DNA from 4 places in the Citrobacter enshiensis genome. Region 4 is predicted to be linked to each of the others. Evidence: predicted binding sites of a transcription regulator. Region 4 holds the regulator's gene; each other region holds the start of a gene.
The links. The regulator sigma-54, encoded in region 4, starts transcription at its own class of promoters, with help from an activator protein. The targets are predictions, from matches to a motif close to GTTGGCACANNTTTCGCTNT.
Positions count from the first base shown of each region.

Region 1 (7,290 bases), 650 kb from region 4:
GATGAGCAGGGAAATGCGCTATGGCGCGGTATTGCATTGACCCAGGATGACTGTATTCGCCGGGATGTTATTAAGTCGCTGATTTGCAACTTCCGTCTCGATTTTGCCGACGTCGAATCTCAGTGGGAACTCACCTTTACCGAATACTTTGCTGAAGATCTGAAACTGCTGGCGCCATTGGCAAAAGATGGGCTGGTGGACGTGAATGAGAAAGGGATTCAGGTGACGCCAAAAGGGCGCTTGCTGATCCGTAACATTTGCATGTGCTTTGATGCGTATCTGCGCCGTAAAGCGCGGATGCAGCAGTTCTCACGCGTCATTTAACAACTTCCCAGTGGCGCTGTGCTAACCGGGGCTACGTTTCGTAGACCTGATAAGCGCAGCGCCATCAGGCGTTATTCCATTCCTAACTCTTTAAGCTTGCGTGTCAGGGTATTACGACCCCAGCCAAGCAATCTTGCCGCTTCCTGTTTATGCCCCTGCGTATGACGTAACGCGGTCGTTAACAGTGTGCGTTCCATTTCCGGTTGCGCTTCCGAGAGCAGGTTTTGATGACCGGAACGCAGCGCCCGATCGGCCCACTGCGCCAACAGGGTGGCCCAACTGTCCGGCTGCATATGTGAAGGACTGTCGGGAACGGCGACGTCAAACAACTCGCTGGGGAGATCCTGAATTAACACTTCCTGTCCGGCGGCCATAACGGTTAGCCAGCGGCAGGTGTTTTCTAGCTGGCGCACGTTACCCGGCCATGCCAGGCGCGTCAGGGCGGCTTCGGTTTCCGGGTGCAATTGTTTGGCTTCAACCCCTAATTCCTGTGCGGCGTCTTGCAGAAAATGACGCGCCAGACGGGGAATATCTTCCCGGCGCTCACGCAGCGGCGGCAAATGAACGCGAATCACGTTCAGGCGATGGAACAGGTCTTCACGAAACTTGCCTTCCTGCACGCGTAATTCCAGGTTCTGGTGAGTGGCGGCAATAATACGCACATCCACCTTCACGGGCGCATATCCGCCGACGCGATAAAACTGCCCGTCAGCGAGGACTCGCAGCAAGCGCGTTTGCACGTCCAGCGGCATGTCGCCTATTTCATCCAGAAACAGCGTCCCGCCGTCAGCCTGTTCAAAACGCCCCTGGCGAATGGTATTCGCGCCAGTAAATGCGCCTTTTTCGTGACCAAATAACTCAGATTCAATCAAATCCTTCGGAATGGCCGCCATATTCAGGGCAATAAACGGCGCTTTGACACGCGGGCTGTGGCGATGCAGCGCATGGGCAACCAGCTCTTTGCCAGTGCCGGATTCGCCGTTGATCAGCACGCTGATTGAAGAGCGAGACAACCGGCCAATAATACGAAATACATCCTGCATAGCAGGGGCTTCACCAATGATATCGGTGGTCGGGCCGTTGTTCTGGATATTCCGGGGTTGCTGCTGTTCCTGATAGTGGCTGATAGCACGCTCAACCAGCGCGACTGCTTCGTCAATATCAAAAGGTTTTGGCAGGTAATCAAATGCGCCCTGCTGATAAGCACTGACGGCAGCGTCCAGATCGGAATGGGCCGTCATAATGATGACCGGCAGCATAGAGTGGCGTTGCTTAATCTGTTTTAACAGCGCCAGACCGTCCATTCCCGGCATACGGATATCAGACAGCAGAACATCTGGCGTTTTGCTTGCCAGCGCGTCCAGTACCTCGTGACCGCTTTCAAACGTGGTGCAGTTCAGCCCTGCCCCGGCGAGCGCACGTTCAAGCACCCAACGGATGGAACTATCGTCATCGACTACCCAGACTATTCCTCGTTGCATAAACGTCACCTTTATTTCCTGATAGGCAGGTAAACCGAGAACTCGGTATGACCCGGCCAACTGGTAAATTCAATTTTGCCGGAATGTTGATCAATCAAATTACGGGCGATGGACAGACCCAGCCCGGTACCACCTTCGCGACCGCTCACCATGGGGTAAAACAACGTGTCCTGCAAATGGGAAGGAATGCCCGGACCGTTGTCTTCTACGTCAATACGCGCCGCCAGGCGATAACGCATTCCGTGCAGGGTTAGCTGGAAAGCAGTGCGGGTACGCAGAATAATTTCGCCACCGTTCGGCCCCAGCGCCTGGAGGGCGTTGCGCACGATATTCAGCAGCACCTGCTCGATTTGGTCCGGGTCGTGCGGTAGCTCCGGCAGACTCGGATCGTAATCACGAATCAGCGTCACGTTTTCTGGCAGCTCCATTGAAACCAGCGCCACCACACGTTCTGCGACCTTATGAATACTTTCGTTGATGTGCATGCCCGGATGTTGTGGCCCCAGCAGGCGGTCAACCAGATTACGCAGTCTGTCCGCCTGCTCGATAATGACTTTGGTGTACTCCGTCAACGCCGGATCGGGAAGCGCCTTGCTCAGTAACTGCGCCGCGCCGCGTAAACCGCCAAGCGGATTTTTAATTTCATGCGCCAGACCACGCACCAGATCGCGGGCAGCAATTTGTTGAGCATGCTGCAGCTGTTCCTGGCTCAAACGGCGTTGGTTATCCATCGGCGCCATTTCCAGCAGGATAAGGCCATCTGGCAGCCTTTGTGCGGTCACGGAGAGGATATGTGAGTGACTATCTATCACCAGTGTGACTTCGTTGTCTGTAAAGCCCTGGCCCGCTAGCAGGCTCTCTCGCATCAGACCGATGTTTAATGAAAAGTAACTCAGCAGTTCAGGTAACGGTGTGCCAAACAGTTTGCGGGAACTTTGGGCGAGCAACTGCTGCGCGGCGGGATTGGCGTAATGCACCGCCAACTCGTCATCGACAAGTAAGATGCTATTGATTAAAGAATTAAGGATCTGCCCAGCATCGGGCAGCATGCCAGTTGCCATTCAGCAGTCTCCTGGAAAAGTTTGCACCAATTTAGTGCATTATAGCTTTTTACTGATAAAAAGCGCGTAAAGTCAGGTGGCTGGTGGAGAAAAAAGCCCATCCGGGGATGGGCTAAAAGTTTCCACGGCAACTAAAAAACGCCTGACGCCTTTCACACCGCAGCTACGTTAGCTACCTTCGCTCACCCCAGTCACATAGCTATCTATGCTCCTGGGGATTTGCTCAGTTGCCGCCTTGCCGCAACGCGAAATTCGTCGAATTTTTAAGATACGGTTAAACGCTGTAGTACAGTTCAAACTCTACCGGGTGTGGCGTCATGCGCACGCGGTCATCTTCTTCACGACGCAGCGTAATGTACGCATCGATCGCTTCGTCGGTGAACACGCCGCCTGCGGTCAGGAACTCGCGGTCCAGATCCAGTTCTTTCAGTGCTTCTTCCAGAGAGCCAGCAACCTGTGGGATCTCTTTCGCTTCTTCCGGCGGCAGGTCATACAGGTTTTTGTCCATCGCTTCGCCCGGGTGGATCTTGTTCTTAATACCGTCAAGACCCGCCATCAGCAGGGCAGCAAAGCACAGGTACGGGTTAGCTGCCGGATCCGGGAAGCGCACTTCGATACGACGCGCTTTCGGAGAAGCAACCACCGGAATACGGATAGAGGCAGAACGGTTACGGGCAGAGTAAGCCAGCATGACCGGTGCTTCATAACCCGGGACCAGACGCTTGTAGGAGTTGGTGGTCGGGTTTGCCAGGGCGTTGATCGCTTTAGCGTGTTTGATTACGCCGCCGATGTAGAACAGCGCCTGCTCAGACAGACCGGCATATTTGTCGCCAGAGAACAGGTTTACGCCGTTCTTGGACAGAGACATGTGGCAGTGCATACCGGAACCGTTATCGCCAAACATCGGTTTTGGCATAAAGGTTGCGGTTTTACCGAAGCGGTGCGCAACGTTGTGAACCACATATTTGTAGATCTGAATTTCGTCCGCTTTTTTGGTCATGGTGTTAAAGCGGGTTGCGATTTCGTTCTGGCCTGCGGTCGCTACTTCGTGGTGATGTGCTTCGACAACCAGACCCATCTCTTCCATGATCAGACACATGGTGGAACGAATGTCCTGAGAAGAGTCTACCGGAGGAACCGGGAAGTAACCGCCTTTCACGCCAGGACGGTGACCTTTGTTACCACCTTCATATTTGGTGGAGGAGTTCCATGCGCCTTCGATATCGTCGATGGCCACGTGGGAACCGGAGATGGATGCGCCGAAACGAATGTCATCAAACAGGAAGAATTCTGGCTCTGGCCCGAACAGAACGGTGTCTGCGATGCCGGTAGCGCGCAGATATTCTTCAGCACGTTTGGCGATGGAGCGCGGGTCGCGGTCATAGCCCTGCAGCGTGCCAGGTTCCAGGATATCACAACGGATAATCAGGGTAGAATCTTCAAAGAACGGGTCGATGAGCGCAGTGGACGCATCTGGCATCAGAACCATGTCAGATTCGTTAATGCCTTTCCAGCCGCCGATGGAGGAGCCGTCAAACATTTTGCCTTCTTCGAAGAATTCGGCATTTACCTGATGAGCAGGAATAGTGACGTGCTGTTCTTTACCTTTGGTATCGGTGAAGCGCAAATCAACAAACTTCACTTCGTGCTCGTTCAGCATCGTCAATACGTGTTCAGCGGACATACTTTAACTCTCCCGGATTGGTCATTGTCGTCGTGGTAACGAGGTCTGCAATTCTGCAAAAATTGGCCGTGTCGCCGTAAAAAATATAAAGCGAAATCTGTGCCAACTTTTAAATTGCCCCTAAAAGGCGTTATCATGCGCACCATCGTGCAAAAGGGCTGCACCATGGTGAGCACGCTGCACCAATATAGTGCTTCAATGTGAACATTAAGCACCATGTTGGTGCAATGAGCAATGAGTAACCCTTTTAACGCTCCGTGAAAGCGATCACAAAGAAACTCTGCAATACTTGTTTGCGGAGGATGTTTGTGATCCTGTTTTGTAGTGCGATTAATCCGTGTACAATAACGCGCTATTCCTAATGCCCGAGGCAAAGTTGTGATCGAAAATTTGCGTAACATCGCCATCATCGCGCACGTTGACCATGGTAAAACTACCCTGGTCGACAAGCTGCTGCAGCAATCCGGTACGTTTGATGCGCGTGCCGAAACCCAAGAGCGTGTGATGGACTCCAACGATTTGGAGAAAGAGCGTGGGATTACCATCCTCGCGAAAAACACCGCTATCAAATGGAATGACTACCGTATCAACATCGTTGATACCCCAGGGCACGCCGACTTCGGTGGTGAAGTTGAACGTGTAATGTCCATGGTAGACTCCGTGCTGTTGGTCGTTGATGCAATGGATGGTCCGATGCCGCAGACGCGCTTCGTGACCAAAAAAGCCTTTGCTCATGGCCTGAAGCCTATTGTTGTTATCAACAAAGTTGACCGTCCGGGCGCACGTCCTGACTGGGTTGTTGATCAGGTATTCGACCTGTTCGTTAACCTTGATGCAACTGACGAACAGCTGGACTTCCCTATCGTTTACGCTTCTGCGCTGAACGGTATCGCGGGTCTGGATCACGAAGATATGGCTGAAGATATGACTCCGCTGTATCAGACCATCGTCGATCGCGTACCTGCACCGAACGTTGACCTTGATGGCCCGCTGCAGATGCAAATCTCTCAGCTGGACTACAACAACTACGTTGGTGTTATCGGCATCGGTCGTATCAAGCGCGGTAAAGTTAAACCGAACCAGCAGATCACTATCATTGATAGCGCAGGCAAAACCCGCAACGGTAAAGTCGGTAAAGTTCTGACCCATCTGGGTCTGGAACGTATCGAGAGTGACGTTGCAGAAGCGGGCGATATCATCGCGATCACCGGTCTCGGCGAGCTGAACATCTCTGATACCATCTGCGATACGCAGAATGTTGAAGCGCTGCCGGCGCTGTCCGTTGATGAACCGACCGTAACCATGTTCTTCTGCGTAAACACCTCTCCGTTCTGTGGTAAAGAAGGTAAGTACGTTACCTCTCGTCAGATCCTTGACCGCCTGAACAAAGAGCTGGTGCACAACGTGGCACTGCGCGTTGAAGAAACGCCGGATGCGGATGCGTTCCGTGTATCTGGTCGTGGTGAGCTGCACCTGTCCGTTCTTATCGAAAACATGCGTCGTGAAGGTTTCGAAATGGCGGTTTCCCGTCCGAAAGTTATCTTCCGCGAAATCGACGGCCGTAAACAAGAGCCGTTCGAAAACGTAACGCTGGACGTCGAAGAGCAGCATCAGGGTTCTGTCATGCAGGCTCTGGGTGAGCGTAAAGGCGACCTGAAAAACATGAATCCAGATGGCAAAGGCCGCGTACGTCTTGACTACGTGATCCCAAGCCGTGGTCTGATCGGCTTCCGTTCAGAATTCATGACCATGACCTCCGGTACCGGTCTGCTGTACTCCACCTTCAGCCATTACGACGATGTTCGTGCGGGCGATGTTGGCCAGCGTCAGAACGGCGTGCTGATCTCCAACGGTCAGGGTAAAGCGGTTGCGTTCGCACTGTTCAGCCTGCAGGATCGCGGTAAGCTGTTCCTGGGTCACGGTGCAGAAGTTTACGAAGGCCAGATCATCGGTATTCACAGTCGTTCTAACGACCTGACTGTAAACTGCCTGACCGGTAAGAAACTGACCAACATGCGTGCTTCCGGTACTGACGAAGCAACCACGCTGGTCCCAGCTCAGAAAATGACTCTGGAGCAGGCTCTGGAATTCATCGATGATGACGAACTGGTAGAAGTTACCCCAACTTCCATCCGTATCCGTAAACGTCACCTGACTGAAAACGATCGTAAACGCGCAATGCGCGGCGCGAAAGAAGAGTAATTAACGCTTCTTTCTACGATAAGACCCTGCCTTCGTGGCGGGGTTTTTTTTTGGATCTTGCTGGCCGCACAGCGACCTCACCGACGCTGTTTCTTCTCGTCTCTCTTCCCCTGCCAAACGCCCGTATTCTTGCCTTAAGAGAGCTTTGTCACATTTATCTTCAAAGCATGTCGGCGCTGTTTGCTTTCTTTTTTAGCGTCAGCGTATGATACTTTCACTGGTTTAAACCAAATGGGTTAAACAATGACGAGCAATCAGTCGACCGTTGAAAATGCGAAAGAGAAGCTGGACCGTTGGTTAAAAGATGGGATCACCACGTCAGGTGGAAAGCTGCCTTCTGAGCGGGAATTAGGTGAGCTGCTGGGTATTAAGCGTATGACGCTACGCCAGGCGCTGTTAAATCTTGAGGCTGAATCCAAAATATTCCGTAAGGATCGTAAAGGATGGTTCGTCACCCAGCCACGCTTCAATTACAGCCCGGAATTATCGGCGAGCTTTCAGCGTGCTGCGCTTGAACAGGGCAGGGAACCGTCATGGG
Region 1 is NZ_CP119862.1:4,758,498-4,765,787, reverse strand. It holds gene hemN (oxygen-independent coproporphyrinogen III oxidase) at 1-324, shown strand, start outside; gene glnG (nitrogen regulation protein NR(I)) at 396-1,805, opposite strand; gene glnL (nitrogen regulation protein NR(II)) at 1,817-2,866, opposite strand; gene glnA (glutamate--ammonia ligase) at 3,141-4,550, opposite strand; gene typA (ribosome-dependent GTPase TypA) at 4,929-6,752, shown strand; gene P2W74_RS22640 (GntR family transcriptional regulator) at 6,996-7,290, shown strand, end outside.
Region 1: glnA (glutamate--ammonia ligase) is a predicted target of sigma-54. The motif match lies at 4,638-4,657, and genes of this name have one in related genera.

Region 2 (7,290 bases), 560 kb from region 4:
CCGAGCAGGTTTTTCGCCAGGTACATCGCGCTGAGCTGAATCGGCTGCAGGAAGGGCAGTACCTGACCATTGATTTCCGCGCAGTCACCGAGGGCATAAATATCCGGATGACTGGTTTGCAGGTAGCTGTCCACGCAAATGCCGCGATTGAGAGTTAAACCGGCGCGACGCCCCAGCGCCGTTTCCGGACGCAAACCGGTAGCGGCGATCACCACGTCGACCTCAACACTGCGCTGACGATCGAACGTGGCACGAATACCGGACGCCGTTTTCTCCAGCCCCTGAAGCTGTGATTTCAGCAACAGATGCACGCCCATATCGGTAAGACGATGCTGTAAGCGACTGCTCACTTCCGGCGGCATCAGTGAAGCCAGAATGCAGGCGGCGTTATCAATCAACGTCACGGCTTTGCCCGCCCGGCAGAAATCCATCGCCAGCTCGCTGCCGATCAGACCGCCGCCGACAATCAACACCCGGTGCGCGTCGCGCAGTTGCGTTTCACACGCGCGGTACTCCTGCTGACTGTTCAGAGTGAGCATTAACTCACGCCCGGTAACAGGAGGGACAAAGGCTGAAGCCCCGGTCGCCAGCACCAGCTTGTCGTATCGCCACTGCATGTTCTGACTTTTCACCACATGGGCATCGGCATCAATGTCGGTGACCCAGGTATGCGGGAACAGGCGTAAAGTAAACTGTTCGGCAAACTCACCCGCCGACTGGCGGGTGAGGTCGTCAGCGCGCTGTGCCTGGCTGATAACGTGGCTGAGGTCGGGCTTGTTATATTCATCCATGCTGTCAGCCGCAATCAGGGTTAACGGGATATCAGCATCCTGTTTACGGATGTTTTTGACTAACTGGCGGGCGGCGAAGCCCGAACCAATAATGACAATTCCGTGGCTCATTTTGCCTCCGTTGCCAGTACGTCGAAGACCTCTTTACCCAATGAACATTCCGGGCAGAGGAAGTTGTCCGGAACGTCGCTCCACGGTGTTCCCGGAGCGACATCCTGCAGGGGTTCGCCTTTGGCGGGATCGTAAATCCACTGGCAGACGCTGCATTGCATGCAGGGGCCGAGGTCGGCTGCCGCTGCGGCAGCACAGACGCACGCTTCCTCTTTGGCGGTCGCTGTGACATGGGTTTCCGGCAGCGGAGCGAGTGCCCACTGACGCGCAATCTCACGACCATGCTGACGGCACAGTTCCAGCGCATCCAGATCCGGGCGCCATTTGGCTTTCAGGCTCAATGACATTTCAAAACCGGCATCCTGCAAGCGGGTAGAGAGACGGTCAACCGCGCCGCCGCTCCAGCCGTGAGATCCAAAGGCGCTGGCGCGTTTGTTGCGAAAACGCAGGCCGGTCATCTCTTCGACCAGGCCAGCGATTTTCGGCATCATCACGTTGTTCATCGTGGAGGTGCCGACCAGCACGCCTTTGGAGCGGAAAACGTTGGTCAGAATTTCGTTTTTATCGCTGCGGGCGACGTTAAAGATTTTCACCGCCACGTTTGGGTCCACTTCGTTAATCCCCTGAGCGATGGCGTCCGCCATCATGCGGGTATTGTTCGACATGGTGTCGTAGAAAAGAGTGATGCGGTCTTCCTGATAATCCGCCGCCCATTTCAGGTACATCTCAACAATCTGCGTTGGGTTGTCGCGCCAGACCACGCCGTGGGAGGTGGCAATCATATCGACCGGCAGATTAAAACCGAGGATTTCGGTGATTTTTGGCGTCACCAGGCGGCTGAATGGGGTCAGAATGTTGGCATAGTAACGCTGGCACTGTTCGAACAGTTCGGTCTGATCCACTTCGTCATTAAACAGACGTTCATCGCAATAGTGCTGACCGAAGGCGTCATTACTGAACAGAACCGCATCGCCGGTCATATAGGTCATCATGCTGTCCGGCCAGTGCAGCATCGGGGTTTCAACGAAGATCAGCTGTTTGCCGTTGCCGATATCCAGTGCGTCGCCGGTTTTCACCACGTTGAAATTCCACTCCGGATGATGATGATGGCCGGTGATAGAATCAATGGCATTCGCGGTGCAGTAGATAGGCGTATCGGGGATCTGCATCATCAGCTCGGTCAGCGCACCGGCGTGGTCCTCTTCTGCGTGGTTGATGATGATGTAATCAATGTCTGCGAGGTCAATTTCACTGCGCAGGTTTTGCACGAATTCACGGCTGAACTTATGGTCGACGGTGTCGATCAGCACATTTTTTTCTTCACGGATGAGATAGCTGTTGTAGCTGCTGCCGCGCAGCGTTTTATATTCAGTCCCGTGAAAATCACGGACTTCCCAGTCACGTTGGCCAACCCAATGGATGTTATTTTTAACCAGAATAGACATAGCAACCTCAATGAATTCAGTGTTTTCCCCAAAAGATGTCTTTCTGATTGCAGGTTGTGTGCCAACTTTTTAACATTATGATTTTAAACTGTTTTTAAAATAATACTCATAAATTGGTAGTCAAAATGACTATTCATTAAATGGTCACTATGACAGTATGAATGGTCAAAATGACAATGAGGGTGTTATGCGTTTTTCCGTTGATGTACTGGCGAGCATCGCCATTGAATTACAACGCGGTATCGGCCATCAGGACAGATTTCAGCGCCTGATCACGACGCTGCGGCAGGTGCTGGAATGTGATGCCTCCGCATTGTTGCGCTACGAGGCGCGCCAGTTTATCCCGCTGGCGATTGATGGCCTGGCGCGCGATGTGCTCGGCAGACGCTTTACGCTGGAAGGGCATCCGCGCCTGGAGGCCATCGCCCGCGCCGGGGACGTGGTGCGCTTCCCGGCCGACAGCGATTTACCCGACCCCTATGACGGATTGATTCCAGGGCAAGAGAGCCTGAAGGTACACGCCTGTATTGGCCTGCCGCTGTTCGCCGGACAGAACCTGATTGGCGCGCTGACGCTCGACGGCATGGCGCCGGACCAGTTTGATGTTTTCAGTGATGAAGAACTGCGTCTGATTGCCGCGCTGGCGTCCGGGGCGCTGAGTAATGCGCTGCTGATTGAACAACTGGAAAGCCAGAATATGCTGCCGGGTTCATCCTCCGCGTTTGAGCCGGTGAAAGAGACGCAGATGATTGGCCTTTCACCCACCATGATGCAGTTAAAAAAAGAGATAGAGATTGTGGCGGGCTCTGACCTCAACGTGCTGATCAGCGGCGAAACGGGAACCGGTAAAGAGTTGGTGGCAAAAGCCATCCATGAAGGCTCGCCGCGGGCGGTGAATCCGCTGGTCTATCTCAACTGCGCCGCGCTGCCGGAAAGCGTGGCGGAGAGTGAACTGTTTGGCCATGTCAAAGGGGCGTTTACCGGAGCCATCAGCAACCGCAGCGGTAAGTTCGAAATGGCCGATAACGGCACCCTGTTCCTGGATGAGATTGGTGAACTGTCATTAGCGCTGCAGGCCAAGCTGCTGCGTGTTTTGCAGTACGGCGATATTCAGCGTGTCGGCGACGATCGTAGTCTGCGCGTTGATGTACGCGTACTGGCGGCGACCAACCGTTGCCTGCGTGAAGAAGTCCTGGCCGGGCGTTTCAGGGCCGACCTGTTTCACCGTTTGAGCGTTTTCCCGCTTTCCGTGCCGCCTCTGCGCGAGCGCGGTGAGGATGTGGTGCTGCTGGCAGGCTATTTTTGCGAGCAGTGTCGGCTGCGGTTGGGACTTTCGCGCGTGGTGTTGAGTCCCGCCGCGCGCAGTCACCTGTTGCACTATGGCTGGCCTGGGAACGTGCGCGAACTGGAACATGCGATCCATCGTGCCGTGGTGCTGGCGAGGGCAACGAAAGCAGGGAATGAAGTGCTGCTGGAAGCCACGCATTTTGCATTACAGGACGCGTCGGCTGTACCTCAGCCGGAACCGACGACAGAATTGCCGCTCAATCACAATTTGCGGGAGGCGACGGAGCGTTTTCAGCGGGAGATTATCCGCCGGGCGCTGGCGCAAAATAACCACAATTGGGCGGCCAGCGCGCGGGCGCTTGAAACAGACGTCGCCAACCTGCACCGACTGGCGAAGCGTCTGGGACTCAAAGATTAGAGAATGCCTGCCTGATAAAAATCCTGCAGGTTAATCGCGCCGGTGAGTTTACCGTTTTCATCCACCACCGGGGCGGCGGTAATTTTGCGCTTCATCAGGATCTCTTTGGCGTCAATGGCGCGGCTTTGTGCCTGTAGCGTGACGCCATTGTGAGTCATCGCGTTACTGACTGGCGTGGTGAGCGCACCGCCGCCCACTAACCAGCGACGCAGGTCGCCGTCGGTAAATACGCCTTTCACATAGGCTTCATCGTCACAGACCGCGACCAGACCCAGCCCGGTACGGCTCAATTCCAGCATCGCGTCCATCACGCTGGTGGCAAGCTGAACCTGAGGCACCGCATCGTCGCGGCGCATCAGATGATGCACGTTATTCAACAAACGTGCGCCCAGTGCGCCAGCCGGGTGAGAGCGGGCGAAGTCTTCCTCGTTAAAACCGCGCGCCTGCATTACGGCCATCGCCAGCGCATCACCCATCATCAGGGTATTTACCGTACTGGAGGTTGGCGCCAGATGCATCGGGCAGGCTTCACGTTCGACGGAGATATCCAGCACGGCTTTCGCCGCCAGACCCAGCGGGGAGGTGGGTTTCCCGGTCATCGCCAGCAGGGCGACCGATTTGTCTTCGAGGCGCGGAATGATGAGATCCAGCTCTTTCGCGCCGCCGGAATAGGAGATAAACAGCATAACGTCACGGCTTTCGATCATCCCCAGATCGCCGTGCAGCGCTTCCGCCGGGTGAACAAAAAAAGCCGGAGTGCCAGTGCTGGCGAGGGTTGCCGCGATTTTTTTGCCAATATGACCGGACTTGCCGATACCGGAGACAATCACCTTGCCTTCGCAGTGGATAATGGTATTCGCGGCGCGGATAAAATCATCGCCCAGACGCTCCGGCAGACGGCTCGCTTCCTGTAACTCCAGCATTAATGTCTGACGGCCCGCGTTCAGTAGTGCATCACTCATTGGTTTCTCCGGTTATGATCACTTCAACCCCTTTTGCCGATGATCAGGAACAACGAAAACTGCCGCTGTTCCCGCTTATTCACGCAATAGCAGTACGCGATGATAGTGCATTCAGGGGGCGTGAATCATAGAAAAAGATCATGTTGAAGAGGGATTCATCACTAGCGTGATAAAAGGAATCGCGATTTTTGCTGCTAAAAATAGGTAGCGATAGCGACTACCGCTTCCTTGTGCGACGGAGGATGCTTTACCATACTTCACCCTGGCTGAATTTGTTTAATGGATGTCTCATGTTCAAGCGTCGTTATGTAGCGTTACTTCCCCTTTGTGTGTTGCTGGCTGCCTGTAGCAGCAAACCGAAACCTTCAGAGACTCAAACGACAACGGGGACGCCGTCCGGCGGTTTCCTGCTTGAGCCCCAACACAACGTGATGCAGATGGGCGGCGATTTCGCCAATAACCCCAATGCGCAGCAGTTCATCGACAAAATGGTGAGCAAACACGGCTTCGACCGCCAACAGTTGCAGGAGATCCTGTCACAGGCTAAACGTCTGGATTACGTGCTGCGTCTGATGGACAGACAAGCCCCGACGGCTCAAGCGCCTACCGGACCTAACGGCGCATGGCTGCGCTATCGCAAGCAGTTCATCACCCCGGATAATGTGCAAAATGGCGTGGTGTTCTGGAATCAGTACGAAGATGCGCTGAACCGCGCATGGCAGGTTTATGGCGTACCGCCGGAAATCATCGTCGGGATTATCGGAGTTGAAACGCGCTGGGGGCGTGTGATGGGCAAAACGCGCATTCTGGATGCGCTGGCGACGCTGTCGTTCAACTACCCACGCCGGGCGGAGTACTTCTCCAGCGAGCTGGAAACCTTCTTACTGATGGCGCGTAATGAACAGGATGACCCGCTGGATCTGAAAGGTTCCTTTGCGGGTGCGATGGGGTACGGACAGTTTATGCCGTCCTCCTACAAAGAATATGCGGTTGACTTCAACGGCGACGGTCATATCAACCTGTGGGATCCGGTCGATGCCATCGGTAGCGTTGCAAACTACTTTAAAGGACACGGTTGGGAGAAAGGCGATACGGTGGCGGTGATGGCTAACGGCCAGGCGCCAGGCCTTGAGAATGGCTTTAAAACCCAGTACAGCCTCTCCCAACTTGCCGCTGCCGGGTTAACGCCGCAGCAGTCGCTGGGTAATCATCAAAAGGCCAGCTTGCTGCGTCTTGATATCGGTACCGGCTACCAGTACTGGTACGGTTTACCGAACTTCTACGCCATTACCCGCTATAACCACAGCACCCATTATGCCATGGCGGTCTGGCAGCTTGGCCAGGCCGTCGCGCTGGCACGCGTACAGTAATACTCTTTTGCCGGATGGCGGCTTTGCCTTATCCGGTCTATGGGGCTGAGTTCCTTTGTAGACCGGATAAGATGCCAGAGCATCGCTATCCGGCACTATTTTTAACGCGGTTAGTCTATTTCCTGAATCCTCCTCGTAAAATGGTCACCTCATCCCCATCTCAACGAGGGAAGTGGTATCTTGTCCGGCATATTTTTTAACTGACAGAGGTCGGAATGACTGACAGTGAACTGATGCAGTTAAGTGAACGGGTGGGGCTGGCGTTAAAAGCGCGCGGCGCCACCGTAACGACAGCGGAATCCTGTACGGGCGGTTGGGTGGCGAAAGCCATTACCGATATCGCCGGGAGTTCTGCCTGGTTTGAACGCGGATTTGTCACCTACAGCAATGAAGCAAAAGCGCAGATGATCGGCGTTCGCGAAGAGACGCTGGCTCAGCATGGCGCGGTCAGTGAACCCGTGGTGGTAGAAATGGCAATTGGTGCGCTGAAAGCCGCCAGAGCGCACTTCGCTGTCTCGATTAGCGGAATTGCCGGGCCGGAGGGCGGCAGCGAAGAAAAACCTGTCGGTACGGTCTGGTTTGCCTTTGCCAGCGCCAGTGGCGAAGGGATTACGCGTCGGGAATGTTTCAGCGGCGACCGCGAGGCGGTACGTCGTCAGGCGACGGCTTATGCGCTGCAAACCCTCTGGCAACAATTTCTACAAAACACTTGATACTGTATGAGCATACAGTATAATTGCGGCAACAGAACAGAATTTATTATCCGGTTTCATCCGGCATGACAGGAGTAATAATGGCTATCGACGAAAACAAACAGAAAGCGTTGGCGGCAGCACTGGGCCAGATCGAAAAGCAATTCGGTAAAGGCTCCATCATGCGCCTGGGTGAAGACCGTTCCATGGATGT
Region 2 is NZ_CP119862.1:1,060,581-1,067,870, forward strand. It holds gene norW (NADH:flavorubredoxin reductase NorW) at 1-902, opposite strand, end outside; gene norV (anaerobic nitric oxide reductase flavorubredoxin) at 899-2,347, opposite strand; gene norR (nitric oxide reductase transcriptional regulator NorR) at 2,535-4,052, shown strand; gene gutQ (arabinose-5-phosphate isomerase GutQ) at 4,049-5,014, opposite strand; gene mltB (lytic murein transglycosylase B) at 5,305-6,384, shown strand; gene pncC (nicotinamide-nucleotide amidase) at 6,600-7,097, shown strand; gene recA (recombinase RecA) at 7,178-7,290, shown strand, end outside.
Region 2: norV (anaerobic nitric oxide reductase flavorubredoxin) is a predicted target of sigma-54. The motif match lies at 2,394-2,413, and genes of this name have one in related genera.

Region 3 (7,290 bases), 1.8 Mb from region 4:
GGTGGGCATGTTAGATAAAATTGACCGTAAGCTGCTCGCCTTGCTGCAGCAGGACTGTACCCTCTCTTTGCAGGCTCTGGCCGATGCCGTTAATCTGACCACCACACCCTGCTGGAAACGACTAAAACGCCTGGAAGATGACGGCGTTCTGATAGGAAAAGTCGCGTTGCTGGACCCCGAAAAATTGGGGCTGGGCTTAACGGCCTTTGTGCTGATAAAAACGCAGCATCACAGCAGCGAATGGTACTGTCGATTCGTGACCGAAGTCACCGGGATGCCGGAAGTTCTGGGTTTTTGGCGCATGGCGGGTGAATACGACTATCTGATGCGGGTCCAGGTGGCGGATATGAAACGCTATGACGACTTCTACAAACGCCTGGTGAACAGTGTTCCCGGACTGTCAGATGTCACATCCAGCTTTGCGATGGAACAGATTAAATACACTACCGCTCTACCCATTGAATAATTCTCCCGGCGCTGATTGCCGGAAATCATGTCAGGACAGAATACGTGCGATTATTTGTTCAATTAAGCTGGTACTTTCGCCGGGAGTGGCGTCGCTATCTCGGTGCTGTTGCCCTGCTTATCATCATTGCTATCCTGCAACTGATCCCGCCCAAGGTGGTCGGCATTGTTGTGGATGGCGTAAGCGCACAACGCTTTACCCCTCAGCAGGTGTTGATGTGGGTGGGAACCATCGCGCTGATTGCCGCCGTGGTCTATCTATTACGTTACGTCTGGCGCGTTCTGCTGTTTGGGGCGTCTTATCAACTGGCCGTGGAGTTGCGTGAAGATTATTACCGTCAACTCAGTCGTCAGCATCCTGAATTTTATCTACGACATCGCACCGGGGATTTAATGGCGCGCGCCACCAATGACGTGGACCGCGTGGTGTTTGCCGCCGGGGAAGGGGTGTTAACGCTGGTGGACTCATTGGTCATGGGCTGTGCCGTATTGATTGTGATGTCCACGCAAATCAGTTGGCAGCTGACGCTGTTTGCCTTGTTACCGATGCCAATTATGGCGCTCATGATTAAGCGCTACGGCGATCGGCTACACGAGCGTTTCAAACTTGCGCAGGCGGCATTTTCCAGCCTTAACAATCGGACCCAGGAGAGCCTGACCAGCATTCGGATGATCAAAGCGTTTGGTCTGGAGGACCGACAGTCGGCGCTTTTTGCGGCCGACGCGGCGGATACCGGCAAGAAAAACCTGCGGGTCGCCCGTATCGACGCCCGATTTGATCCGACGATTTATATTGCCATTGGTATGGCAAATCTGCTGGCGATTGGCGGTGGCAGTTGGATGGTAGTCCATGGCGCATTAACGCTCGGACAACTGACCAGCTTCATGATGTACCTCGGCCTGATGATCTGGCCGATGCTGGCGCTGGCGTGGATGTTTAATATCGTTGAGCGAGGCAGCGCCGCCTACAGTCGAATTCGCGCCATGCTGGCAGAAGCACCGGTGGTGAATGACGGCGCAGAGCCCGTACCGGAAGGGCGCGGTGAACTGACGGCGGCGATTAGCGAGTTTCGTTATCCGCAGGCGGCGCATTCTGCGCTGGGTGAGGTCCATTTTCACCTCAAGCCCGGCCAAATGCTGGGGATTTGTGGACCTACCGGTGCCGGGAAAAGCACGGTACTTTCGTTGATCCAGCGTCATTTTGACGTCACGCAAGGCGATATTCGTTTTCACGGTATTCCGCTAACGCATTTACAACTGGATAGCTGGCGTAGCCGACTGGCTGTCGTCAGCCAGACACCGTTTCTGTTTTCAGATACGGTCGCCAACAACATTGCGCTGGGGCGCCCAAACGCGACGCAGGACGAAATTGAACATGTTGCACGTTTAGCCAGCGTTCATGAGGATATTTTACGTCTGCCACAGGGTTACGACACCGAGGTCGGCGAACGCGGGGTCATGCTTTCCGGCGGGCAAAAACAGCGTATTTCCATTGCCCGTGCGTTGTTGCTCAATGCGGAGATCCTGATTCTGGATGACGCCCTGTCGGCCGTGGATGGCCGTACGGAACATCAGATTTTACATAACCTGCGCCAGTGGGGAGAAGGGCGTACGGTGATCATTAGCGCGCACCGCTTGTCAGCCTTGACGGAAGCCAGCGAAATTATCGTGATGCAGCATGGGCACATTGCTCAGCGAGGCGAGCATGACGATTTGGTCCTGCAATCCGGCTGGTATCGCGACATGTACCGCTATCAGCAGTTAGAGGCCGCGCTGACTGACGCTCCTGAAATGCCAGAGGAGGCGGCGAATGCGTAGTTTTGGACAGTTATGGCCAACGTTGAAAAGGCTGCTGGCGTACGGTTCTCCGTGGCGAAAACCGCTTTCCATTGCGGTAGTCATGCTCTGGGTCGCCGCGGTGGCGGAAGTGAGTGGACCGCTGCTTATCAGCTATTTCATTGACCATCTGGTGGCGAAAAACAATCTGCCGTTGGCAATGGTGGCGGGGTTGATCGCGGCCTACATTGGCTTACAGCTGCTGGCGGCCGGGCTGCATTATGCGCAGTCGCTGTTGTTTAATCAGGCCGCCGTTGGCGTCGTACAACAACTGCGGACCGACGTGATGGATGCTGCGCTCCGTCAGCCGTTGAGCGAGTTTGATACCCAGCCTGTCGGGCAGTTGATCTCCCGGGTGACCAATGATACCGAAGTGATCCGCGACCTTTACGTTACGGTGGTGGCGACGGTGTTGCGCAGCGCCGCGTTGATTGGCGCGATGTTAGTGGCGATGTTCAGCCTGGACTGGCGCATGGCGTTGGTGGCGATGGCGATTTTCCCTGCCGTGCTGGTGGTGATGGTGATTTACCAGCGTTACAGCACGCCGATCGTACGCCGTGTGAGAGCGTATCTGGCGGATATCAATGACGGTTTCAATGAAGTTATCAACGGCATGAGCGTCATTCAGCAGTTTCGCCAACAGGCGCGCTTCGGGGAACGCATGGGAGAAGCCAGCCGTTCGCACTACATGGCGCGAATGCAGACTCTGAGGCTGGATGGTTTTTTACTGCGCCCGTTGCTGAGTCTTTTCTCGGCGCTGATTCTGTGTGGGCTGCTGATGTTGTTCAGCTTCACCTCGGCGGGAACCATCGAAGTCGGGGTGTTATATGCGTTTATCAGCTACCTCGGGCGGCTGAACGAGCCGTTGATTGAACTGACGACGCAACAATCCATGTTGCAGCAGGCGGTTGTGGCAGGTGAGCGCGTTTTTGAACTGATGGATGGCCCTCGCCAACGTTATGGTGAAGATAACAGACCGCTGCGAAGCGGGCGAATCGACGTGGATCATGTTTCTTTCTCCTACCGTGACAATAATCTGGTGCTGCAGGATGTCAGCCTGTCAGTGCCTTCCCGCGGTTTTGTGGCATTGGTCGGGCATACCGGGAGCGGTAAGAGTACGCTCGCCAGCCTGTTGATGGGCTACTATCCGCTGACTCAGGGCGAGATTCGCCTGGACGGGCGGCCCCTCTCTACGTTGGGTCACAGCGTTCTGCGTCAGGGCGTGGCGATGGTGCAGCAGGATCCGGTGGTGATGGCAGATACTTTCCTGGCAAACGTCACGCTGGGCCGCGATATCTCGGAAGCGCGCGTCTGGCAGGCGCTGGAAACCGTCCAACTGGCGGAACTGGCGCGCGGCCTGAGCGACGGTATCCATACGCGTCTGGGCGAGCAGGGAAACACCTTGTCGGTGGGGCAAAAGCAACTCCTGGCGCTGGCGCGCGTGCTGGTTGAGACGCCGCAGGTGCTGATCCTGGATGAAGCGACGGCCAGCATCGACTCGGGGACCGAACAAGCGATTCAGCAGGCGCTGGCGGCCGTTCGTGAGCACACCACGCTGGTGGTGATTGCGCACCGGTTGTCGACGATCGTCGAGGCTGACACCATTCTGGTGCTGCATCGCGGTCAGGCGGTTGAACGTGGCACCCATCAACAATTGCTGGCAGCGCAGGGGCGTTACTGGCAAATGTATCAATTACAGTTAGCCGGGGAAGAGCTGGCCGCCAGCGCGCGCGAGGAATCGCTTACCGCCTGATGCACCAGCGTTGCCCGCCACTCCCGCGGGCGGTGCAAAAATGAAACGCATCATGCACTGGCATGGTGCGTTTTTCGTTTCCCGCTTCGCTTCCGACGCACTTCACATTTCTCTCCTCCTGTTTTGTTGCCTGTTTTTTGTGCAATTGCGTGCCGGATTGGCGCATTTCTCAATGTGGCACACCCCTTGCAATAGTTCTCTCGTGTCGCTGCAGTTATTACCCATTTCTGACAGGAGGGGATCTATGAAACTGGTTACCGTGGTAATCAAACCGTTCAAACTGGAAGACGTTCGTGAAGCGTTGTCTTCCATAGGCATTCAGGGGTTGACGGTCACCGAAGTGAAAGGTTTCGGGCGTCAGAAAGGGCATGCCGAGCTGTACCGCGGCGCGGAATACAGCGTCAACTTTCTACCAAAGGTAAAAATTGATGTGGCCATCGCTGACGATCAGCTTGAGGAGGTGATCGATATCATCAGCAAGTCGGCATGGACCGGAAAAATTGGCGACGGCAAAATTTTCGTCGCTGAGTTGCAACGCGTTATTCGTATTCGTACCGGTGAAGCCGACGAAGCGGCACTGTAACTTTCAGGCTACACAGTGATAGGAACGAAAAAATGAAGATAGCAACGATGAAAACGGGCCTGGCTTCACTGGCGCTGCTGCCAGGTCTGGCGATGGCGGCTCCTGCGGTCGCCGACAAAGCCGATAATGCCTTTATGATGATTTGTACCGCGCTGGTGCTGTTCATGACGATCCCCGGCATTGCCCTGTTCTACGGCGGTTTGATTCGTGGAAAGAACGTGCTGTCAATGCTCACCCAGGTCACCGTGACGTTCGCGCTGGTCTGTATTTTATGGGTTGTTTACGGCTATTCGCTGGCCTTTGGTGAAGGTAACAATTTCTTCGGTAACTTCCACTGGACGATGCTGAAGAATATTGAACTGACGGCGGTGATGGGCAGTTTCTATCAGTATATTCACGTTGCGTTTCAGGGCTCGTTCGCCTGTATCACCGTTGGGCTGATCGTGGGGGCATTGGCTGAGCGGATTCGTTTTTCAGCGGTGCTGATTTTCGTGGTGGTCTGGCTGACGCTTTCCTACATTCCTATTGCGCACATGGTGTGGGGCGGCGGTTTGCTGGCATCGCATGGCGCGCTGGATTTCGCGGGCGGTACCGTGGTGCATATTAACGCGGCGATTGCCGGTCTGGTTGGGGCTTATCTGATTGGCAAGCGCGTCGGTTTTGGCAAAGAGGCGTTTAAACCACATAACCTGCCGATGGTCTTTACCGGTACGGCGATCCTGTATGTTGGCTGGTTCGGTTTTAACGCCGGTTCCGCCAGTGCGGCGAACGAGATCGCGGCGCTGGCTTTCGTCAACACCGTGGTTGCAACGGCGGCGGCGATCCTCGGATGGATATTTGGCGAATGGGCGCTACGCGGTAAACCGTCTCTGCTGGGGGCCTGTTCTGGCGCCATTGCCGGTCTGGTTGGGGTTACGCCTGCCTGTGGCTACATCGGGGTCGGCGGCGCGTTAATTATTGGCGTTGTGGCGGGGCTGGCAGGATTATGGGGCGTGACAATGCTTAAACGGCTGCTGCGCGTTGATGATCCTTGCGATGTGTTCGGCGTTCACGGCGTATGCGGCATCGTTGGGTGTATCCTGACCGGGGTCTTCGCCTCTCGCTCGCTCGGCGGCGTGGGCTTTGCCGAAGGCGTCACGATGGGACATCAGGTGCTGGTGCAGTTAGAAAGTATCGGCATTACAATCCTCTGGTCCGGCGTGGTCGCGTTTATCGGTTACAAACTGGCGGATTTAACCGTGGGGCTGCGCGTACCGGAAGAACAAGAGCGCGAAGGACTGGATGTGAACAGCCACGGCGAGAATGCCTATAACGCGTAACGCAGATTGCCCGGTGGCGCTGTCGCCATACCGGGCCTACAAAAAGCCGGATAAGCGTCAGCGCCATCCGGCTTTTTTCAATTGTGATTACGCATGACCCCTTCCTGCACGGTAGACGCAACCAACACGCCGTCCTGCGTGTAAAACTCACCGCGCACAAAGCCGCGGGCGCTGGAGGCAGAGGTGCTCTCTACGCTGTACAGCAGCCATTCATTCATATTGAAAGGACGATGGAACCACATGGAATGATCGATGGTGGCAATCTGGATCCCTTTTTCGAGAAAACCAATACCGTAAGGCTGCAACGCCACGGGCAGGAAATTAAGATCGGAGGCATAGCCCAGCAAATACTGATGCGCGCGGAGGCTGTCCGGCATCGTGCCGTTTGCGCGGATCCAGACCTGACGTGTTGGCTCCGAAACATGGCCTTTTAGCGGATTATGAAATTCGACCGGGCGAATCTCTAAGGGACGATCGCAGAGAAATTTCTCTTTTAACATCGGCGGCAGCAAATGCGCCACCGAGCGGGCAATTTCGGTTTCCGATTTCAAGGATTCAGGCCCAGGTGCGGCGGGCATTTTTTTCTGGTGCTCAAATCCCTCTTCCTGGCCCTGGAAAGAGGCGGTCATGTAAAAGATGGGCTTCCCATTTTGAATCGCGGCCACCCGGCGGGCGCTAAAACTGTTGCCATCACGCAGCACTTCTACATCGTAAATAATCGGTTTTTGACTATCGCCCGGACGTAAAAAATAGCTGTGGAAAGAGTGGACATGGCGTTCTTCGGAGACGGTCTCCTTGGCGGCACACAGCGCCTGGCCGACAACCTGTCCACCAAAAACCTGTCGTAACCCCAGGTCTTCACTTTGTCCCCGAAAGAGTCCTTCTTCAATTTTTTCCAGATTTAACAATGTCAGCAGATTTTTCAGTGCCTGACTCATACTTACTCTCCAGGTAATGACGGCGCCGCAGCGAGATAGCCACAGTATAACGCAATTTTAAAAGTGGTCCGATGGGTGCAATAGTCTGAATAACTGACTTATTTCAGGAAAAAATAGGTAGTTTGTGCCAAACTTAATCACGTTATGTGTTTGTTAACCGTACTCTGGCGAGTAAAAAACTTGCTGGAGCACTGGTGAGAAGGAGAATTTAATGAAACTTGTGCACATGGTAAGCGGGTTAGCGATGGCGGTTGCTCTGGCGGCCTGCGCAGGCAAAAGCGCAGATGTTCAGACACCCGCGCCGAACCCGGGCACTTCAGGTGTGGCTACACAGCCTGCAATTCAGCAACCCTCGGTTTCAGGTACCGTCTGGATCCGTCAGAAAGTGGCCTTGCC
Region 3 is NZ_CP119862.1:3,584,252-3,591,541, reverse strand. It holds gene decR (DNA-binding transcriptional regulator DecR) at 8-466, shown strand; gene P2W74_RS17220 (SmdA family multidrug ABC transporter permease/ATP-binding protein) at 511-2,283, shown strand; gene P2W74_RS17215 (SmdB family multidrug efflux ABC transporter permease/ATP-binding protein) at 2,276-4,054, shown strand; gene glnK (P-II family nitrogen regulator) at 4,299-4,637, shown strand; gene amtB (ammonium transporter AmtB) at 4,670-5,956, shown strand; gene tesB (acyl-CoA thioesterase II) at 6,034-6,894, opposite strand; gene P2W74_RS17195 (YbaY family lipoprotein) at 7,106-7,290, shown strand, end outside.
Region 3: glnK (P-II family nitrogen regulator) is a predicted target of sigma-54. The motif match lies at 4,228-4,247, and genes of this name have one in related genera.

Region 4 (7,290 bases):
ATGACACAGAATATTCTGCGGCTTCAGGGTCATGGTGACAATGCGGTTGTCACGCAAGTAGCGTTTGAGTTTCTTCAGGAGTTGACGCAAGACCACGGTGTCTTCTTCATAGCGGCACTGGGCAGCAAACTCCGTCAACGTGACGGACGGTTTGCCGTCAAAGTCGGCGATGACATCGTAGACGTAACCTGTGCCACAATCGGTTTCCACCGTCCCGTAATAGCGCGGAATACCGCTCCAGTCTTTCAGGTGGCGTGACAGGTGCGCGTAGTATTTCAGCTCGCGTCGGGTTTCCTTGTCGCCGCCATCCCCATTGTGGTAGACGATCTTAATACAACGCTGGGCATCATCCGGATGCGCATAACATTTACGATGTCTTCCGGTGCCCAGGGGGATCTGTTGGGATAAACGTATCATGAGATCTCTGGAAATGTTTTCTGACATAAATCCAGTATGACCTTCCAACTTAAATGAATCCTAAACGATCGGTCTTAAGGTTTTCTTAATATTGTTACAGGGCAGAAAAGCGCACTAAATGTACAAGTGATGTCTGAGTGTAACAGTAGGCAGGGGGGATTTGGCACCGCGGAGGAGGTGAACATCGCGGGTTTGCCGAATGGCGAAGCACAGTATCAGCGTGTATACAGGCAATCCAGCCCGGTAAGCTTACGCATGCCGGGCTGGACGGTGTTTCTCGGGGGATATGACGCTATAGCAGAGGAACGCCGCTTAGTCTTCGTCGAACCCTGAATTGAACAACGCGATGACAGCCGCCAACGCTTCCACTTCCTGGGGGCCGGTGGCTTCGATTTCGATTTGGCGCCCTTTGGCTGAGTCCAGCATCAGTAGCGCAATCACGCTGTTTGCTTCAGCCTCAGTCCCTTCATCATTGCGTAACAATACTTCAGCTTCAAAACCCTGCATTAATTCAAAGAGTTTCATTGCTGGCCGGGCGTGCATACCCAGCTTATTCGTGACTTCAACAGTTTGCTTCACGGTCATGTTTTGCGTTTTTCCAGCGTACGATGGCGTGACTGTACGTTCTTGCCGCGAGAACGGAAGTAGTCTGCCAGCTGCTCTGCAATATACACCGAACGGTGTTTCCCGCCAGTACAACCAATGGCTACGGTGAGGTAGCTGCGGTTGTTTGTCTCCAGCATCGGTAACCATAGCTCAAGATAGCTGCGAGTCTGATAAATAAAATTGTGTACTTCTGTGTGCCTGTCGAGGAATGCGGCGACCGGCTTATCCAGGCCCGTCATTGGGCGCAGTTTCGGGTCCCAGTGCGGGTTAGGCAGGAAGCGCACATCGAACACATAATCCGCATCAATCGGAATACCGTGCTTGAAGCCGAAAGACTCGAAGACCATCGTCAGTTCGCGTTCACGTTTACCCAGCAGGCGAGTTCGCAACATCTCTGCCAGTTCATGCACGGACATTTCGGACGTATCAACGATCAGATCTGCACGGGAACGCAAGGGTTCCAGCAAATCACTTTCTTCATCAATGGCGCTTTCCAGCGACAGATTCTTGCTGGACAGCGGGTGCAGGCGGCGCGTGTCGCTGTAACGGCGAATCAGCGTGTTGCGATCGGCATCGAGAAACAACAACTGAGGGGAGAAGGCATCCGGCAGGTTATTCATTGCCTGCTCGAAAATCTCCGGCGATTCCGGCATGTTGCGCACATCGATGCTGACGGCCGCAGAAATCTGGCGATCGGCCAGTGTTCGGGCCAGATCGGGCAACAGCACTACGGGAAGGTTATCCACGCAGTAAAAACCCATATCTTCCAGCGCTCGCAGGGCGACAGACTTACCTGACCCTGAACGACCGCTGACGATCATCAGTACCATGTACCGTTTCTCCTCACAACGACAAAAAGGGATGCCATTGGGTTGTTATGCTTCATCCTGTCCACCTTCGGTGTCAGTGATGATTTTATAAAGTTCTTCGTCACTTTGGGCTGAACGCAGGCGGCGGCAGATAGTTTTATCCGCCAGACGTTTCGCCACCAGAGATAGCGTATGCAAATGCGTTTTGGTTTGGTCGGCGGGAACAAGCAGGGCGAAAAGCAGATCGACAGGCTGATTATCTATAGCGTCGAAAGCAATAGGCGTTTCGAGTTGTACGAACACGCCGACAGCGCGTAACGTATCTTCTTCCAGCTTCCCGTGCGGGATTGCAATGCCGTTACCAATCCCTGTACTGCCCATTTTCTCACGCGTCAGAATGGCTTCAAACACCACCTGAGAGGGCAGGCTGAGCTGTTTTGCCGCCAGTTCGCTGATGATTTCCAGCGCGCGTTTTTTGCTTTGGCAGTGGACGCCACTGCGCGTACATTCCTGGTTAAGTACACTGCTCAGTTGTAGAGTCGAATCGTTATTTATCATAATTTCACCTAAGAACCTGCCCCATCCAACTGACGGGTCAGATTCGGAGCGCTAACTGTACAAATGGCCTGTTGTGCTTCACAACAGGCCGTCCTGCACCCGTTAACTGCCCGGACAATTAGTGTTGTTTCAGTTTATCTTTATGTTTCGTTAATTGCCGGGCCAGTTTATCAATCAATCCGTCAATAGCGGCATACATATCCTGACCTTCGGCACTGGCATGAATCTCGCCGCCGTTCACATGCAGTGTCGCATCCGAGGTGTGGGTCACTTTCTCCACTTTCAACACAATGTAGACCTGATTAATCCGGTCAAAATACTGTTCAAGCTTAGCGAACTTGCTTGAAATAAACTCACGCAAAGCTTCAGTAATTTCGACGTTATTTCCAGTGATGTTGAGCTGCATAGTGTCTTCCTTATCGGTTGGGTCAAACCAGTTGTTTGCGCTGGTTAGACGGCGGAATGGATAAAGACTCTCGGTACTTCGCAACGGTACGGCGCGCTACCATGATACCTTGTTCTGACAGCATAGAGGTTAACTTGCTGTCGCTCAGTGGTTTCGCGGGGTTTTCCGCAGCAATTAACTTCTTCACCAGCGCTCGTATCGCCGTGGACGAGGCTTCGCCGCCGCCTTCGGTATTGACGTGGCTGGAAAAGAAATATTTCAGTTCAAAAATTCCGCGCGGACTGTGCAGATACTTTTGCGTCGTCACTCGGGAAATTGTCGACTCATGCATTTCGACGGCCTGGGCGATATCCGCCAGCACCATCGGTTTCATAAACTCTTCGCCTTGCTCAAAAAAGGCTTGTTGCTGCTCAACGATACAGCGGCTGACGCGCAGCAATGTATCGTTACGGCTTTCCAGACTTTTGATTAACCACTTCGCATCCTGAAGATTGCTACGGATAAACTGGCTGTCCGCGTCGTTACGCGCGCCATTGCACATGGCGGCATAGTGCTGATTGATCTGCAAACGAGGAATGCTGTCGCTGTTCAGTTCCACCGTCCAGCGATCGTTATGTTTACGGACCAGCACATCAGGGATCACGTATTCAGGCTCGCCTGTCTGGATCGACTGTCCGGGTCTGGGATCGAGCGACTGAATAAGATTGACCGCTTCTTTGAGCACCTCTTCCTTCAGGCGAGTGACGCGCATCAATGAGCGAAAATCGTGATTGGCCAGCAGATCAAGGTGATCGCTGATGATCAGGCGAGCCTCTTGCAGCCAGGGCGTCGCGGTGTCGAATTGCGAGAGTTGGATCAGCAAACAGTCGCGAAGATCTTTTGCTGCCACGCCGACAGGATCAAAACGCTGAATGCGTTTAAGCACGGCTTCAACTTCATCAAGGTCAATCTCTTCGTCACCCATGCTCTCGAGGATGTCATCCAGCGAGACGGTGAGATAGCCGGTTTCGTCTACCGCATCGACGATCGACGTAGCGATCGCCCGGTCAGTGTCCGAGAACGGCGTAAGTTCCACCTGCCACATCAGGTAATCCTGTAGCGACTGCGTGGTTTCACCCTGATAGACCGGCAGCTCATCGTCGATATAGTCGCCGCTGGTGCCGGACGGCGTTCCTGCGGTGTAGATTTCATCCCAACTGGCATCAAGCGGCAGCTCTTCCGGCATCTCTTTTTGTTCGAGTGCGTCTGCGGTGTCCAGGGTTTCGCTGTCCTGAGTTTCCTGGGTGTCGATTTCTTCGTGAAGATCGGTTTGCTCGAGCAGTGGATTACTTTCCAGCGCTTGCTGAAGTTCTTGCTGAAGTTCCAGCGTGGACAACTGCAACAGACGGATAGCCTGTTGTAGTTGAGGCGTCATGGCCAGTTGTTGGCTGAGCCTGAGTTGCAAACCTTGCTTCATGTTCAGAGTGATTCTCTCCCGCTATGACGTCGCAATCTTCTACCCTATCAGAGTCTGAAGTCTTCCCCAAGGTATACACGTTTAACGTGCTCATCTTGCAGGATTTCTGTCGGCGTACCGTGTGCGATTAGGTGTCCCTGACTCACGATATAAGCGCGTTCGCAGACCGCCAGCGTTTCACGGACGTTATGGTCGGTGATCAATACGCCGAGCCCGCTGTCGCGCAGATGCTCAATGATGCGTTTAATATCGATAACGGAAATGGGGTCAACACCCGCAAAAGGTTCATCCAGCAGGATAAATTTAGGGTTGGCCGCCAGCGCACGGGCGATTTCCACACGACGGCGTTCACCGCCGGAGAGCGACTGGCCCAGGCTGTCACGCAGGTGCTCGATATGAAATTCTTCCATCAGCTCATTGGCTCTGTCGTCGCGCTGTTCGCTCGACAGATCGTCACGGATTTGCAACACCGCCATCAGGTTATCAAATACACTCAGGCGACGGAAAATGGAGGCTTCCTGCGGCAGATACCCGATACCGCGGCGCGCACGCGCATGCAGCGGCAGCAGGCTGATATCTTCGTCATCAATAATGATGTTGCCTGCATCACGCGGCACGATGCCCACAACCATATAAAAGGTCGTGGTTTTACCCGCACCGTTTGGGCCGAGAAGACCCACGATTTCCCCGGAGTTGACGGTCAGACTGACATCTTCCACCACCCGGCGGCCCTTATAGGCCTTTGCAAGATTCTTTGCAGTTAATGTTGCCATAACGAATTAGTTACCCTTCTTCTGTGCCGGGGCCTGGCCTTTGTTTTTGTCTTGCAGCTGCGACGGAACCAGAACCGTGGTCACACGTTTGCCTTTTTCACTAAAGGCCTGCATTTTTTGCTCTTTCACCAGATAGGTGATTTTGTCGCCGGTAATGTTGCTGTCGAGCTGCTCCAGGTAGGCGTTTCCGGTGAGGATGACGAAATCTTTCGCCAGCTCATAATGCATTTTCGAGGCGTGGCCTTTAACCGGCTTACCGTTGTCCTGCATCTGATAGAAGGTGGCAGGGTTGCCGAAGCCATCAATCACTTCTTTGCCATCTTCACCGCCCGGACGGGTAACGACCACTTTATCAGCATTAATTTTGATGGTGCCCTGGGTGACAATGACGTTACCGGTGAAGGTGACGACATTGCCCTGCATGTCCAGGGACTGCTGGTCCGATTCAATATGAATCGGCTGCTCGGTATCGCCCGTGACGGCGAACGCAGGAATGCTGGCGGCCAGAAGTGAGCTGGCAAGCACAAGATTAAGGCTGAGTTTGTTTTTTTGGAATTTCATAGGAGGTTCTAACCTTTTCAATCAGCTCGGCGTTCTTGCTGCGTAAGTTGCCGCGCATTTTCAGTCCGCTGGAGTTAAATGTTGTTCCGTATAACGTCACGAGATCGTCAGAGGTAACATCCTGCGTTACCAGATTGATCTTCGCGTTATCGGTCGTAATTCTGCGTAGTTGAGAGTCAGGCACCAACGCGTTGACTTCAACGTGGCCGTAGAGATACAGCATCCGGTCATCGGTCAACTTGGCTTTGTCGGCCTTAATCGACCATGTCGGGATTTTATCCTTATCAAAGGTGGTTAACACGGGTCGGGTAAACCACGAAACCGCCTGATCTGAATAGTATTCAACATGTTGAGCGATGAGGCGATAGTTCAGCGCCCCTTCAGGACTGTATACGACGGTATCCGTATGCTCACTTTTATAAGTTGGGTCGCTGTTATTCACGACAACCTGGGGCGCATCGTCTTTATCGACCAGATTGATACCGATAAGCACCAGAATGGCCAACGACAGCACAATGATAACCCAACGTCTGGTTTTACTCATATCGATTGCCCTTTGGCCTCATCCAGTTTGCCCTGTGCCAACAGTAATAAATCGCAAACTTCCCGCACGGCGCCGCGACCTCCGTCAATGCGTGTCACGTAATCGGCACGTGGAATCAACAATGGGTGAGCGTCCGCCACGGCAACGCTCAGCCCCACTTTTTCCATCACCGGCCAGTCGATAAGATCATCGCCGACATAGGCGACGTTTTCTGACGCCACGCCCAGTTTATTCAGCAGATCGGCAAACGCGACCAGCTTGTCTGACTGACCCTGATAAAGATGCGTGATCCCAAGTGTGGCACAGCGATCTTCTACAAGTTTAGCTTTTCGTCCGGTAATAATGGCAACCTCAATACCGGAAGTGAGTGCGCAACGAATACCGTAGCCATCACGGACGTTGAAGGCCTTCAGCTCTTCACCGTTATTGCCCATATAAATCAGACCGTCAGACAGTACGCCATCCACATCGAGGATGAGAAGACGGATGTTTTCCGCCCTGGCGATGACCTGGGTGCTGACGGGTCCATAACAGGTCGCAAGCGACGCACCTGCTTTACTCATTTTTATTATCCTTGAGTTTCTACACTACGCCTGCACGCAGGAGATCATGCATATGTAACACACCGAGTAACTGGTCGCCATCGGCAACCAACACCGAGGTAATATGGCGGGATTGCATCAAATTCAGAGCATCAACGGCGAGAATACCTGGACGTACGCGAATGCCCCCAGGCGTCATAACATCGGCAATCCCTAACTGGCGAACATCACCGCCCATATCAAAGACGCGGCGTAAATCACCATCCGTGAAGATACCGTTAATCTTCATATCGTCATCGCAAATGACGGTCATCCCAAGATTCTTACGCGTGATTTCCAACAGCGCATCACGCAGGCTGGCGTTCTTTTTCACATGCGGGATTTCGTCACCCGTATGCATGATATCGTTAACGCGTAGCAAAAGTTTACGTCCAAGTGCCCCACCCGGATGGGATAACGCGAAGTCTTCTGCGGTGAATCCGCGGGCTTTTAGTAAGGCGACGGCAAGCGCGTCCCCCATCACCAATGTGGCAGTGGTGCTGCTGGTTGGCGCCAGACCCAGAGGGCAGGCTTCCCGGGGCACTTTAACACACAGATGCACATCTGCGGCACGTGCCA
Region 4 is NZ_CP119862.1:496,484-503,773, forward strand. It holds gene yrbL (PhoP regulatory network protein YrbL) at 1-417, opposite strand, end outside; gene npr (PTS phosphocarrier protein NPr) at 730-1,002, opposite strand; gene rapZ (RNase adapter RapZ) at 999-1,853, opposite strand; gene ptsN (PTS IIA-like nitrogen regulatory protein PtsN) at 1,899-2,390, opposite strand; gene hpf (ribosome hibernation promoting factor) at 2,509-2,796, opposite strand; gene rpoN (RNA polymerase factor sigma-54) at 2,819-4,252, opposite strand; gene lptB (LPS export ABC transporter ATP-binding protein) at 4,300-5,025, opposite strand; gene lptA (lipopolysaccharide ABC transporter substrate-binding protein LptA) at 5,032-5,586, opposite strand; gene lptC (LPS export ABC transporter periplasmic protein LptC) at 5,555-6,130, opposite strand; gene kdsC (3-deoxy-manno-octulosonate-8-phosphatase KdsC) at 6,127-6,693, opposite strand; gene kdsD (arabinose-5-phosphate isomerase KdsD) at 6,713-7,290, opposite strand, start outside.